DNA from 4 places in the Streptomyces speibonae genome. Region 1 is predicted to be linked to each of the others. Evidence: riboswitches for the same ligand, from Rfam matches in the RefSeq annotation. Region 1 holds a riboswitch; each other region holds the start of a gene.
The links. Region 1 has a riboswitch for cyclic di-AMP ahead of AC5L3C_RS19725 (M23 family metallopeptidase). Riboswitches for the same ligand answer to the same signal wherever they lie in the genome.

Region 1 (3,271 bases):
AGCTGGCCGCGCAGTGCCCGCCCTCGCGCACGGCGTTCAGCGTCGGCGCGGTGGTGGTGGCCGCGGACGGCACGGAGCTGGCGCGGGGCCACTCCCGGGAGGGCGGTGACCCGGTGGTGCACGCGGAGGAGGCCGCACTCGCCAAGGCCGATCCGGCGGATCCCCGCCTCGCGGGTGCCACCGTGTACTCCAGCCTGGAGCCGTGCGCCCGGCGGGCGTCGCGGCCGGCGCCCTGTGCGCGGCTGATCCTGGACGCGGGCATCCGGCGAGTGGTCACGGCCTGGCGGGAGCCGGACACGTTCGTGGCGGGTGCCGACGGCAGCGCGGTGCTGGCGGAGGGGTGCGCCACCGTGGTCGTCCTGCCGGAGCTGGAGGACCGCGCGAAGGCCCCGAACGCCCACCTGACCGGCGACTGAGCCGCGCCGATCGCGCGTAGGCCGGGTCGCTGGTCGGGTGACGGAGGACCGGCTCGCGCGGACCCGGAAACCGCAGCCGCCCGGTAACGGGTGTGCGGCATGTCCCGCGGATGGCGTACACTGGTTTCACCGACGCGGGGTGGAGCAGCTCGGTAGCTCGCTGGGCTCATAACCCAGAGGTCGCAGGTTCAAATCCTGTCCCCGCTACTGAAGGCCGAGGGCCGGAATCCGAAAGGTTTCCGGCCCTCGGCGTTGTGGTGCCCTTCCCCCCTCGTCCTCACGCACGGTGAGCATCCCGTCCCGCAGCGCATCACGACTGACGCACCGTCAGGCGGCGGCTCGCGGCCGAGACGGAGTCAACTCGCCCGTTTTTGGCACCTCGTGGCGGTTAAGTCCGCGGGAAAATCGTTAATGATCAAGAGGAACGGCTTGGAATCCGGCCCTCGCGTCTATTAACGTTCGATAACGCAGCGCGGTCGTCCCAGCCGTCACAGAAGTCGGCTCCGTGCGCACGCGCCGAATCCCGCAAGGGAACCGGGGAACCACCACCATGGGGTGAATCGTGTGGGTGCAGCCGTGGGAACACGGCTCGTATACGCGCGTAGGAGACCTTCCTGCTCCGAACCCGTCAGCTAACCCGGTAGGCGAGAAGGAAGGAAAGGAGCGCGCCCACGTGGCGTCCAACCCGCCTGCCCCCGAGGCCCCGTTCAAGCCGAGCGACACCTTCGTCTACGGCGGTGACCGCACCGACGAGGGCCCGTTCGAGGAGTGGAACCCCACCGCGGAGTCCATTCGCCCGGTACGTGGCCGGCACCGCGTCGCCAAGCAGCGCGGGGGCGGACTCGCCCGCAGCTCCACCGTTCTCGGCGTCGGCGTCATCGCGGCGGTCGGCGCCGGCGGCATGGCCAGCGCCCAGACCGGCAAGCCTCCGGTCTCCATCTCCATGCCGGACCTGCCCAACGTGGGTTCCCTCATCTCCGACGAGGAAGAGCCCGAGGGCTCGTCCACTCCGCTCAGCAGCCTCGGCGTGGCCACGACCGAAGCCGACGAGGGCACCACCGAGGGCGCCGGTGAGGCGCTGCGCACCCGGATCATGGCCCAGGTCGAGCAGCAGCAGAGCCAGGCCGAGACCAAGGCCGCCGCCGAAGCCGCCGCCAAGGCGGAGAAGCAGGCCGCCGAGGCCGCCGCCAAGGCGGAGAAGGAGGCCAAGGCCAAGGCCGAGGCCGCCAAGAAGAAGGCCGAGGAGGAGGCCGCGAAGAAGGCCGAGGCCGAGCGCCTCGCCCAACTGGCCAAGCAGTACACGCTGCCGACCTCCTCGTACACCATCTCCTCCACGTTCGGACAGGCCGGCGCCTACTGGTCCTCCGGCCAGCACACCGGCCTCGACTTCGCCGCCCCCACGGGCACGCTGATCAAGGCGGTCCACACCGGCACCATCACCTCCGCCGGCTGGGACGGCTCCTACGGCTACAAGACCGTGCTGACCCTCGAGGACGGCACCGAGATCTGGTACGCCCACCAGTCCTCCATCAGCGTCAGCGTCGGACAGAAGGTCAACACCGGCGATGTGATCGGCCGCGTCGGCTCCACCGGCAACTCCACCGGCGCCCACCTCCACCTCGAGGTCCACCCCGGCGGCTCCTCCTCGGGCATCGACCCGATGGCGTGGCTGCAGAGCAAGGGCCTCACCCCCTGATCCACCGCTTCCGAACAGCCCTGCCGCCCCTGAACCCCGGCAGTCCCGACGACGACCCCCCGACGTCAGGGCTGCCGGTCAGGTGTTTTCGGGGCCCTGCGGCACGCGTCCGTCAGGAGTGGTGGGCGCCCGGGTCGTAGGCGGGGTAGGGATGCCCGTAGGGCGGACGTCCGTGCGCGGGATGACCGTACGGCGGATGCCCGAGCGGCCCGTGCACCGGCCATGGCGCGGGAGCGACCCGGACCGGGGGCGCGGTGAGACGGGCCGCGTGGTCCAGGGCCGGACGCGCCGCACCCCGCCGGTGCCACAGCTCCAGCAGCAGCTCCCGCTCCCGGGTGACGAAGTCCGTCCCGGCCCGCCCCAGCCGGCCGCGGTGGCGCAGGAACGCCAGCGACGTCGCGTACGCCTCGTACTGCGCGACCGCCCGCGCCGCCGGCTTCCCCCCGTACCGGCGCGCGTACTGCCGGGCCAGGCGCCGCGCCCGCATCGAGCCGAGGGCGAACGGCTCCGCCGGGGTGAGCCAGCCGGCCGCCGCGTACGCGGGCAGCTCCGTGCGGACGGTGCGCAGCTCGCGCTGGCGCGTCCACACCACCAGCCAGGTCAGCAGCCCGAACGCCGGCACCATGAACGCCGCGTACACCGCGATGAAGCCGTACTGGCCGAGTGTGGTGGAGCCGTTCCACAGGGCGTGCATGCCCATCGCCAGGAGCAGACCGGCCGGCGGGAGCAGCACCCGCCGGAAGCGCTGCCGGTCCGTGGAGAGCGCGGCGATGCCGAAGCCGATCCCGGTGAGCACGGTGAACAGCGGGTGCGCGAACGGCGACATGACGATCCGCACGAAGAAGGTCGCCGCGGTGACCGAGGCCATGCCGCTGTCGCCGGTGAGCTGGTCGGCGCCGTGGGCGGTGCCCAGGTAGAGGATGTTCTCGGTGAAGGCGAAACCGGTGGCGGTGACCCCGGCGATCACCACACCGTCGAGGATCCCGGTGAAGTCGCGTCTGCGGAACAGGAAGACCAGCAGCACCGCCGCGGCCTTCGCGGACTCCTCCACGACCGGGGCTATGACCGTCGCCCCCAGGGTGTCGGCGCCGGTCGGGTCGGCGGTCGTCGTCGCTATCCACTGCGTGGCGAAACTGTTCGCCACGATCGCTATCAGCGC
Region 2 (3,271 bases), 920 kb from region 1:
CAGGAGACGGCGACCAGGGATCCGGTCTTGCCGCCGAGCACGTCCAGGTAGTGGTCGACCGGGTCGCGGCCGTCCTGCGGTCCCGCGGTCTCCAGGATCTGTCCGGTGACCAGCCGTTCGAACGCCTCGGCCTGCACCCGCACCGCCTCCGGTCCGAGGTCGGCCAGGATGTGCGAGGCCCGGGCGAAGAGGAAGTCGCCGGTGAGGACCGCGACGGAGTTGCCCCAGCGGGCGTTCGCGCTGTCGACTCCGCGGCGGACCTCGGCCTCGTCCATCACGTCGTCGTGGTAGAGCGTGGCCAGGTGGGTGAGCTCCACGACCACGGCGGACGGCACGATGCCGGGCGCGTACGGATCGCCGAACTGGGCGGCGAGCATCACCAGCAGCGGACGGAACCGCTTGCCGCCGGCCCGCACCAGGTGCTGGGCGGCGCCGGTGATGAAGGGGACCTCACTCTTGGTGGCCTCGATCAGCCCTTCCTCGACAGCCGCCATCCCGGCCTGGACATCGGCTTCCAGAGCCTGGTCCCGCACGCTCAGCCCGAACGGCCCGACGACGGTCACGAGGGGTCTCCTGTCTGCTGGTGTCCACTGGCGGTTACACGGAATGTCGATAGGTCGCTGCCATCACTCGAGTCAGCGTATCCGGTCATGTTTCGATCACCGCCGCCACCCGGGGTTACGAGGAGTGCGGTACCGGATCGGGAGCCGAGTGCTTCCGATCGGCTGACAGCGACGGACCACGCAACGGACAATTCCCTCCTTCCCGGACATAACGCCTCACTGTCCATCCTGCCCGGCCGGTCGACCGATTTGTCGCAATTGGCAAGTGGATTCCCCTTGGCGGTAAATGCTCCCGGTGCTTGCGATCAGTGACGTCGGTCACGCGTACCCCGTCGCGCCCACCCCCGCACCCGAGCGCCGTTTCCCCTTCCCGCGCAACCGAGTTGGCCCTTGGCATCCGCAAAGGATCAAGCACCCCAAATCGCCCCATCCAAGATCAAAGGGACGATTGCGTGATCCCCGTACTTGTTCCCGACATCTGCTCTCGCATACGTTCCGGGCCTGCCGGGCGGACGCCGAATCCTGCCACCGCCCGCATCACACCCACCGACGAACTCACGCACGGCAGGAGCGGGGGACCCAGGTAAGCCGCCGGGCCGGCCACGCGCCGGAACGGCTAGGGGTGAAGCCATGCCTCCAGGGGCACGGCCGGGCACTCTCCCGCCCGAACCCGACAGCTCACCTCGCAGGCGTAGGAGAGGAACCCAGTCATGCCCGTTTCCGGTCAGCTCCGTCGCTTCCGCAACCGTCGCCTCGCCCGCTCCCTCGCCAACCGTCGCCTCGCCCGCTCCCTCGCCGTCGCCGGCACCGGCGTCGCCGTGGTCGCCCTCCCGCTGTTCGGCGCCACCACCGCCTCCGCGGCGCCCACGACGGCCGCCACGGCCACCGCCGCCACGACCGCGTACCCGGACAACCTCGACGGCTGGATCCGCGAGTCGCTGGACATCATGGCGCAGCACGGCATCCCTGGCTCCTACGACGCCATCCACCGCAACATCATGCGCGAGTCCTCCGGCAACCCGGCCGCCATCAACCTCTGGGACTCCAACGCCGCCAAGGGCACCCCGTCGAAGGGCCTGCTCCAGGTCATCGACCCGACCTTCCAGGCGTACCACGTGCCGGGCACCGCCTTCGACCCGTACGACCCGGTCGCGAACATCACCGCGGCCTGCAACTACGCCGCCGACCGCTACGGCTCGATCGACAACGTCTTCGGCGCGTACTGAGCCGACCGCTGACGGCCGAGCACGGCCGGCCCACCGAACAGTCGCTCGAGGACGACGGCCACGCCGTCGTCCTCGTTCGACATGGTGACCTCGTCGGCCACCGCCTTCAGCTCCGGGTGCGCGTTGGCCATGGCGACGCCGTGCGCCGCCCAGTCGAACATGGGGATGTCGTTGGGCATGTCCCCGAAGGCGACCGTCCGCTCCGGGCTCAGCCCCAGGTGCTCGGCCGCCAGCGCGAGCCCGCTCGCCTTGGTCACACCGCACGGCTGGAGCTCCACGGTGCCCGGCCCCGACATGGTGACCGTCGCCAGCGAACCGACCACCGCCCGCGCCGCCGCCGCCAACGCGTCGTCGGTGAACCGGGGGTGGCGCAGCAGCACCTTGCTGATCGGCCGCTCCCACAGATCGCGCCGCCGCTCGACCCGCACCGCGGGCAGCGTCGGGTGCGGCATCAGATAGCCCGGCTCGATCAGCGTCAGCCCGTCGACCCCGTCCTGGTCGACCGCGGCGTACACCTCCCCCACCTCGGCCTCGATCTTGCCGAGGGCGGTCTCCGCCAGTTCCCGGTCCAGCGTGACGGACCACAGCAGCCGGTCCGCGCCGGCGTCGTACACCTGCGCACCCTGGCCGCACACCGCGAGCCCCGTGGAGCCGAGATCGTCCAGGAGCGGCCGCACCCGGGGGGCGGGACGCCCCGTGACGACGAGGTGCCGGGCACCGGCCCGCTCCACCCGCGCGAGGGCGGCGAGAGAGCGGTCGGACAGGGTGTCGTCGCCGCGCAGCAGCGTCCCGTCCAGGTCGGTGGCGATGAGCGAGAAAGCGGTGGGTGCGGCCATGATCAGAGAATACGGACAACGCAACCGTCCGATTCACCGTGCCCGTATCCGCTCGTTTTCGGTGCGGTTCGCCTTCCGTCATCTCCGGGTACGGACCGGTTGAGGACTCTTTCACCGTTTGGCAAGAACATCGTCCGCTATCTACCGCCCCGATGGGACCGGCGGTACCGTCCAAAGAGTCCAGGGGGGACTTGATCGGGGGGTCAGGTGAGCAGTGGACGCGTGCGCGAGCTGAGGCCGCAGGAGCTCGGCGAGGGGGAGCGGGAGCGCTGGCGGGAACTGCGCGCCGCCGCGGAGGCACCGCGCAGCCCTTTCATGGAACCGGAGTTCGCCATTGCCGTGGGCCGGGTGCGGCCCCGGGCCCGGGTGGCCGTGCTGTACGAAGGGGCGCGGCCGGTGGGCTTCCTGCCCTACGAGCGTGGCGTGGCGGGGCAGGGCCGGGCGATCGGGCTCGGGGTGTCGGACTGCCAGGGGGCGGTGCTGGCACCCGGCCTCGTCCCGGACGCCGGTGAACTGCTGCGGGCCTGCAAGGTGTCGAGCTTCGCCTTCGACAACCTCGAGGCCGGGCAGGACCTGTTCGTGCCGTACGCGGCCGAGGAGCACGCCACCTACGTCATCGACGTGGAGAAGGGCTACGAGACCTACG
Region 3 (3,271 bases), 2.9 Mb from region 1:
CGCCACGTCCTGCCCGAATTCACCGAACGCACGGCATCCGGGCAACGGACGACGGATCCCTACTCGAAGCTGCTCGAGGAGCGGATCGTCCTCCTCGGGACGCAGATCGACGAGACCTCCGCGAACGACGTGATGGCGCAGCTCATGTACCTGGAACACCACGCCCCCGACCGGGACGTCTCGCTGTACGTCAACTCCCCGGGCGGCTCCTTCCACGCCATGTCGGCCATCCACGACACCCTGCGCTACCTCACCTGCGACGTGGAGACGATCTGCGTGGGCCGGGCCGAGGGCGCCGCCGCGCTGCTGGTCGCGGCCGGCACCCCGGGCAAGCGGTTCGTGCTGCCCGGCTCACGTCTGGTGCTGCGCCAGCCCGCCCTCCTGGAGCCGATCGAGGGGCAGACGAGCGACCTGGCGATCCAGGCGGAGGAGCTGACCCGGATCCGGGCCCGCATGGAGGAGATGCTCGTGCGGCACACGGGCCGCACGGCGGAGCAGGTCCGCACCGACCTCGAGCGGGACACGGTCCTCGACGCGCAGGGCGCCGTCGACCACGGCCTGGCGGACCGGATCGTGCCCCACCGCAGGGGTGTCCACCCGGCCACCGGCGCGAGGTGAGGCGCGCATGCTGCCTCCGGAGCTTCCTCCGCTGCCCGCGCTGACCCGCGCGGAGGCCGAGCTGATCGACCGGTACCTCGAGGCCGTCGACCTGCTCGGCCGGGTCAACCCCGCCCTGGGCGGCGACACCTACCGGAGCCTGCGCGCCGCCCAGGCGCTGGTCGGCAAGGCCGTCGCACTGCGCGACGCGCTGACCCTGATGCACCGGCGCGGCGAGAGCGAGATGCACTCCGCCACGCTGGCCCGCGCGCTGCGGGTGCTGGACGGCGAGCGACGTACGGCCAGGGTCACACTGCCGCCGGGGCCGGGGAGTTGACCCCCGCGACTCCCCGGACGACGGTCCGCGCGCCGGTGCGCTCGGCCCGGGGTTGAAACGGACCAAATGGCGTACCCCCGTCCGGCGTAGACGAACCTCCTGTTTTCGGGTTTCTCAAGTTGCACGAGGGAGGCGACCACGGGGCGACATGGGGCATCGCATCGCTGGTCCGGGGCTGCGCGAGCCCCGGACGGCGGTTCGAACACGACAGGGGCCACTCGAACGGGTGAGTGGCGCGTAACAACACAAACCCCACGTTCCATTGGGTTTTCGCTCCCGCCATGAGCCAAGATCCCTGACTGACGACAAGACCCCGCCGCAGCGGCGGGGCGATCCGGGCGGACGCCGAGTCCTGCCGCCGCCCGGATGACCGGTCGACAGGAGTGGATCGGCAGGAGTGGAGGACCCAAGCACGACGGGCCGCCGGAACGTCCGTTCCGAGCAGCCCTTGGGGTGAAGCCGCATCCGTGCGGCCGGGCCACTTCGCCAGCCCGAATCCGACAGGTCATCCTTCACAGGCGGCTGACGAAGGGTTGCGCATGACTGCGCTCAATCGTGTCCCGTCTCTCATGGCCCGGGCCGGCACGGCCTCGGCTCTCACCCTGGCTGCCGTGGGCAGCTCACTCGTGGTCCCCGGAGCCGCCTCGGAGGCGGCTGCCGCGAGCACGGCGACCAAGGCACTGCGCGTCGCAGCCTCCAAGAAGGGCTCGCCGTACCAGTGGGGTGCCGCCGGGCCGTACCGGTTCGACTGCTCGGGACTGACGCTCTATTCGTTCAAGAAAGCGGGCAAGAAATTGCCCCGCACCGCTGCCCAGCAGTACAACAAGACCCGTCACATCTCGGCCGGCAGCCGCAGGGCCGGGGATCTGGTGTTCTTCCATTCGGGCGGTTACGTGTACCACGTCGGCATCTACGCCGGGAGCGGCAAGATCTGGCACGCCCCGAAGACCGGGGACGTGGTGCGGCTGCAGACGATCTGGACCCGGAGCGTCTCGTACGGCCGGGTGAGCTGACCCCCGCGGGGGCGGCGGCACCCGAGGCGTGCCGCCGCCCCGCCGGCCCACACCGGCGTGGGTCCTACGGCTCCTGCTGTCCCGCCGCCGTGACCGCTTCGGCGGCCTGGACGGTCCAGGTCCACGGCAGTTCGACCGAGACGGTCTTGCCGCCCTCACGCGTGGGGCGAATCCTCAGTCTTCCTCCGCATTCCGCGGTCAGCCAGCGGATGATCACGAGCCCGCGGCCGTTGTCCTGCTGCACCGCGGCGGGCAGCCGTTTGGGGAACCGGGGGTGGCTGTCCGTCACCCCGATGTGCACCCGTTCATCGCGGACCAGAGCGACGTCCACCGTGAACGTGGGTGACTGCCCGAACGTGTGCTGCACCGCGTTGGTGGCGAGTTCGGAGACGATCAGCCGGACGGTGTCGGACAGCTCCGTGTCCGCCGGCATGCCCCATCCCTCCAGCGTGCCCACCACATGGGTCCGGGCGGCGGAGACCGAGGCGGGATCGCTCGGCAGAGTGACGGATGCTTCCAGATGGTCTGCCATGGCGACGTCGTCCCTTTCCCACGGAACCGCAGTCCGACACGGAGCGGCTGGTTCGAGTACGGTCCCGCACTGGTGCTTCGTCGCCAGAGTGCCATCACCGCACGGCACACGGCGGCGATCCACCAAGATATGCATATATCTGTCGCTCAAAGCGGTGAACTCTGCGACGGGAGACCGTATCCGGGCGGCTCGGAAGGAGTAAGGAGAAGCCCATGCAACACGGTCCCGCGGTGCGCCGCCGCAAACTGGGCGCCGAATTGCGCGCGCTGCGCACCTCGGCGGGACTCACCAGCGGCGAGGCGGCCCGGCTGGCGGGGTGGCACCAGTCGAAGGTGAGCCGGATCGAGACCGGCACCAGTGGGGTGAAACCGGCCGATGTGCGGTTACTCCTCGACGTCTACGGCGTGGCGGATCCGCAGTTGCGGGAGTTGCTGCTGGTGCTGTCGGGCAGCGGTGACGGCGGCGGCCGGCACCACTGGTGGCACGCCTACCGGGGCGTACTGCCGCCCACCTACCGGGACTTCATCAGTCTGGAGTCGCAGGCCAGCGGGATGCGCACCCTGGAGACCACGGTGATCCCGGGTCTGTTGCAGACGCCCGAGTACGCGCGGGCCGTGACGGAGGCCGCTCTGGAGGGGGTGCCGGAGGAACGGCTGGACGCCCTGGTGGAGGTGCGGCTGGCACGCCAGGACGTGCTGCGTGCCGAGCCGCCGCTGGAGCTGAGCGCGGTGCTGGACGAGGCGGTGCTGCGGCGGGAGGTCGGGGGTCCCGGCGTGATGAGCCGGCAGCTGA
Region 4 (3,271 bases), 3.5 Mb from region 1:
CGTCGTCGCGGCGGACCTCGAGGGTGCCGCGGACCGGCAGCGGCGGCCAGGGCTGCTCAGGGTCGGCGGGGACCTCGAGGCCGAGGGCCTGTCCGGCGCGGAGCGCCACCCGGGTGTGGCCCTCGGGCGACAGGTGCAGCCGGTCGGCGTCCCAGGCCCTGCGGTCCTGGACGCTCTTGAGGGACCACAGGTCGAGCACCGGGCAGCCGTAGCGGTCGGCGACGGCCCGGACATGTCCGTTGTAGGTGGCGATCTTGCCGCGCAGATGCTTGAGCAGGGGGACGCCGCGGGTGTCGAACCCGGTCGTCACCAGGACCGTGCCGGCCGCGGGCGCGAGCGCGGCGACGGCCCGCTCGAAGCGTTCGGCGACCTCGTCCGGGTCGGTGCCCGGGCGGAGGATGTCGTTGCCGCCCGCACAGAACGAGACCAGGTCGGGGGCGAGTTCCACGGCCCTCGGGAGCTGGTCCGCCACGATCTGGTCCAACAGCTTCCCGCGCACCGCGAGGTTGGTGTACTCGAAGTCACCTTCGGGCCGGCGGTCTGCGAGCAGCACGGCGAGCCGGTCGGCCCACCCGACGAACGCCCCGTCGGGACCGGGGTCGCCGACCCCCTCGGTGAAGCTGTCCCCCAGCGCCACGTACGACCCGATCACTCTTCTGCTGTCACTTCTCGAATCGTCTGCCACAGCAGCTCATGATTCACCCTCGAATGTGACCTACGCGACCGTAGGGGAGGGTTGACGAGCGGTGAGATAAGCCACTCCCACAGTGTCGCCCTGCCGGGAATACACGGGAATACACCGGAGGCCGGACCCGGGGATCGGGGTCCGGCCTTCGGCGCGCGTGTCAGGAAGGTCGCCGCAGGGGGTCAGATGGAGACGCCCTTGGAGCGGAGGTAGGAGATCGGGTCCACGTCCGAGCCGTAGTTCGGGCTGGTCCGGATCTCGAAGTGCAGGTGCGGGCCGGTCGAGTTGCCGGTCGAGCCGGAGAGACCGACCTGCTGGCCGGCGCTCACGGTCTGGCCGGCCGAGACCGACAGCGAGGACAGGTGGGCGTACTGGGCGTAGTAGCCGTCGCTCAGCTTGATGACGACCTGGTTGCCGTACGCGCCGGCCCAGCCCGCGGAGACGACCGTGCCGTTGCCGACCGCCTTCAGGGAGGTGCCGGTCCCGACGCTGAAGTCGACACCGGTGTGGTAGCCGCTGGACCACATGCTGCCGGCCACCTTGTAGGCGGTGCCGATGCCGCCGCCGGGCACCGGGGAGCTGTAACCGGAGGCGGCCTGGTTGGCGGTGGTCTGCTGGGCCGGCTTCTCGGCGGGCTTCTCGGCGGGCTTCTCGGCCTTGGGCGCGGCGGGCTTCTCGGCCTTCGGCGCGGCGGGCTTCGCGGTCGCCGGCGAAGAGGACTTCTTCGGCGTGGCCTTGGCAGCCTCGCCGTCGAGGGTGAGCTTCAGGCCGGGGTGGATGAGCGACGGGTCGTCGCCGACGGCCTCGCGGTTGTCCGCGTAGAGCTGCTTCCAGCCGCCGTCGACGTTCTCCGCCTCGGCGATCTTCGCGAGGTAGTCGCCGGCCTTCACGGTGTACGTGCGGGACTGGTCGCCCTTTTCGGCGGTGGCCTGCTGGCCGGTGACCGAAACGGAAAGTGACTGGGCGGCCTTTTCGGGGGCCGCCTGCGGCGTGGCCGCGTGGGCGCCGGTGGCGCCGAGAAGCGGCAGGGCGAGTGCGGCGCCACCGGTTCCGGCGACGGCGATGGAACGGGTGAAACGCTGAGCCTTGGTACGGCGGTGCTTACCCTTCGCGGGCATGACGAATTCCTCTCCGGCGCCTGCGAGGTGAGCTGTCGGGTTCGGACTGGAGATGTCCGGCCGCGATGTCACGCGGCTTAACCCCAAGCCTGTTCCGGAGACCGGACCAGGCAGTCTTACCTGTGGGTCCCCCGCTCCTGCCGTACACGGGTCAGTGTGTGCGGGCTCCGGGCGGCGGCAGGATTAGGCGTCCGTCCGGATCGGTGGCGAACGTAAGCGACCCGGACGCGAGGGGACAAGCGGAGGTTCCCCGCGAAGGTGCTTTTTCCGTGATCCACAGGAGGAATTGACGTCACCGAGCGTCGATCCCGACGTGGATTGCGTTTCGAATTCCCTTGTCGTTCGCCGTCATTACGTGAGCATGGCGACAACACATCGTCACGGATATGACGATGCTCACGCACCCCATTCCCATCCCCCTTTCTTTCGGGGCGCATTATGGCGAAGTGAATTAATCGGACAGAACGCCTTAATGCTGCTATTACCGGATGCCGGACGCCGCGTGTGGACAACTCATTGCCCCAGGCAGGCATGTCGTATCGTCGAGTGACGCACGCCGACGAGCCGCGGCGGCGGCGCCGAGTGGGAGGAGTCCCCGTGACGCAGCAGATCCCGTCGACCGAACCCGAGCTGGCCGGAGTGCGCAACTTCCGCGACGTGGGCGGACTGCCGACCGTGGACGGTCGGCGGGTGCGGCACGGAGTGCTGTTCCGCAGCGGTCACCTGGCCCACGCGACCGCGGAGGACGCCGTCTTCCTCTCCTCGCTCGGGCTGCACACGATCTTCGACTTCCGCAACGCGGCGGACCAGAAACTGGAAGGGCCGGACGTCGCGCTGCCGGGGGTGCGCAATGTGAACCTGCCGCTCAGCGACCCGGCCGACGGCGCCGAGTTCTGGAAGATGGTCCGCGACGGCGACCTGGACCAGCTGCGCTCGATCCTCGCGGACGGCCAGGGCGCGGACCGGATGATCCACTCCTACCGGACGATCATCAAGGAGCGCACCGCCGAGCACGCCCAGGTGCTGCGCTCACTCGCCGAGGACAGCTTCCCGGCACTGATGCACTGCGCGGCGGGCAAGGACCGGGCGGGACTGTCGGTGGCGGTGACGCTGCTCGCGCTGGGGGTCGAGCGGGAGGCGATCGTGGAGGACTACCTGAAGTCCAACGCCAAGCACCGCCGTTACAAGGTGTACCGCAGCGGCGGCTCCGACTCGGCCTACTCCCCCGAGGTGATGGAGCTGCTCAGCCCGCTGTTCGACGCGCGGGCGGAGTACCTGTCGGCCGCCTTCGACACCGTCGAGGAGACCTGGGGCGGCGTGGACACCTATCTGGAGCGGGGCCTCGGCCTCACCGCCGGGGCCCGGGAGCGGCTGCGCGCGCGCATGCTCGACTGAGGGGAGCCGCGCCGCCCGGCGGCTACTTCTTGGGAGCCATCTCGAACAGGAAGTAGATGAAGGCCGCGAAGAC

Region 2: it holds a riboswitch for cyclic di-AMP, as region 1 does, so the genes downstream of both, AC5L3C_RS15350 (transglycosylase SLT domain-containing protein) here and AC5L3C_RS19725 (M23 family metallopeptidase) in region 1, are expected to answer to the same signal.
Region 3: it holds a riboswitch for cyclic di-AMP, as region 1 does, so the genes downstream of both, AC5L3C_RS32755 (C40 family peptidase) here and AC5L3C_RS19725 (M23 family metallopeptidase) in region 1, are expected to answer to the same signal.
Region 4: it holds a riboswitch for cyclic di-AMP, as region 1 does, so the genes downstream of both, AC5L3C_RS03385 (M23 family metallopeptidase) here and AC5L3C_RS19725 (M23 family metallopeptidase) in region 1, are expected to answer to the same signal.

What each region holds. Positions count from the first base shown of each region.
Region 1 is NZ_OZ480260.1:4,350,818-4,354,088, forward strand. Features, by position in the region: gene AC5L3C_RS19715 (dihydrofolate reductase family protein) at 1-416, shown strand, start outside; tRNA gene AC5L3C_RS19720 (tRNA-Met) at 550-623, shown strand; cyclic di-AMP (ydaO/yuaA leader) riboswitch at 921-1,078, shown strand; gene AC5L3C_RS19725 (M23 family metallopeptidase) at 1,090-2,112, shown strand; gene AC5L3C_RS19730 (PrsW family intramembrane metalloprotease) at 2,225-3,271, opposite strand, start outside.
Region 2 is NZ_OZ480260.1:3,427,449-3,430,719, forward strand. Features, by position in the region: gene AC5L3C_RS15345 (polyprenyl synthetase family protein) at 1-563, opposite strand, end outside; cyclic di-AMP (ydaO/yuaA leader) riboswitch at 1,101-1,270, shown strand; gene AC5L3C_RS15350 (transglycosylase SLT domain-containing protein) at 1,274-1,789, shown strand; gene AC5L3C_RS15355 (HAD family hydrolase) at 1,753-2,625, opposite strand; gene AC5L3C_RS15360 (GNAT family N-acetyltransferase) at 2,833-3,271, shown strand, end outside.
Region 3 is NZ_OZ480260.1:7,249,836-7,253,106, reverse strand. Features, by position in the region: gene AC5L3C_RS32765 (ATP-dependent Clp protease proteolytic subunit) at 1-618, shown strand, start outside; gene AC5L3C_RS32760 (hypothetical protein) at 626-934, shown strand; cyclic di-AMP (ydaO/yuaA leader) riboswitch at 1,281-1,470, shown strand; gene AC5L3C_RS32755 (C40 family peptidase) at 1,474-1,947, shown strand; gene AC5L3C_RS32750 (ATP-binding protein) at 2,012-2,479, opposite strand; gene AC5L3C_RS32745 (helix-turn-helix domain-containing protein) at 2,692-3,271, shown strand, end outside.
Region 4 is NZ_OZ480260.1:821,775-825,045, forward strand. Features, by position in the region: gene AC5L3C_RS03380 (SGNH/GDSL hydrolase family protein) at 1-652, opposite strand, end outside; gene AC5L3C_RS03385 (M23 family metallopeptidase) at 868-1,803, opposite strand; cyclic di-AMP (ydaO/yuaA leader) riboswitch at 1,806-1,970, opposite strand; gene AC5L3C_RS03390 (tyrosine-protein phosphatase) at 2,401-3,198, shown strand; gene AC5L3C_RS03395 (DUF6126 family protein) at 3,221-3,271, opposite strand, start outside.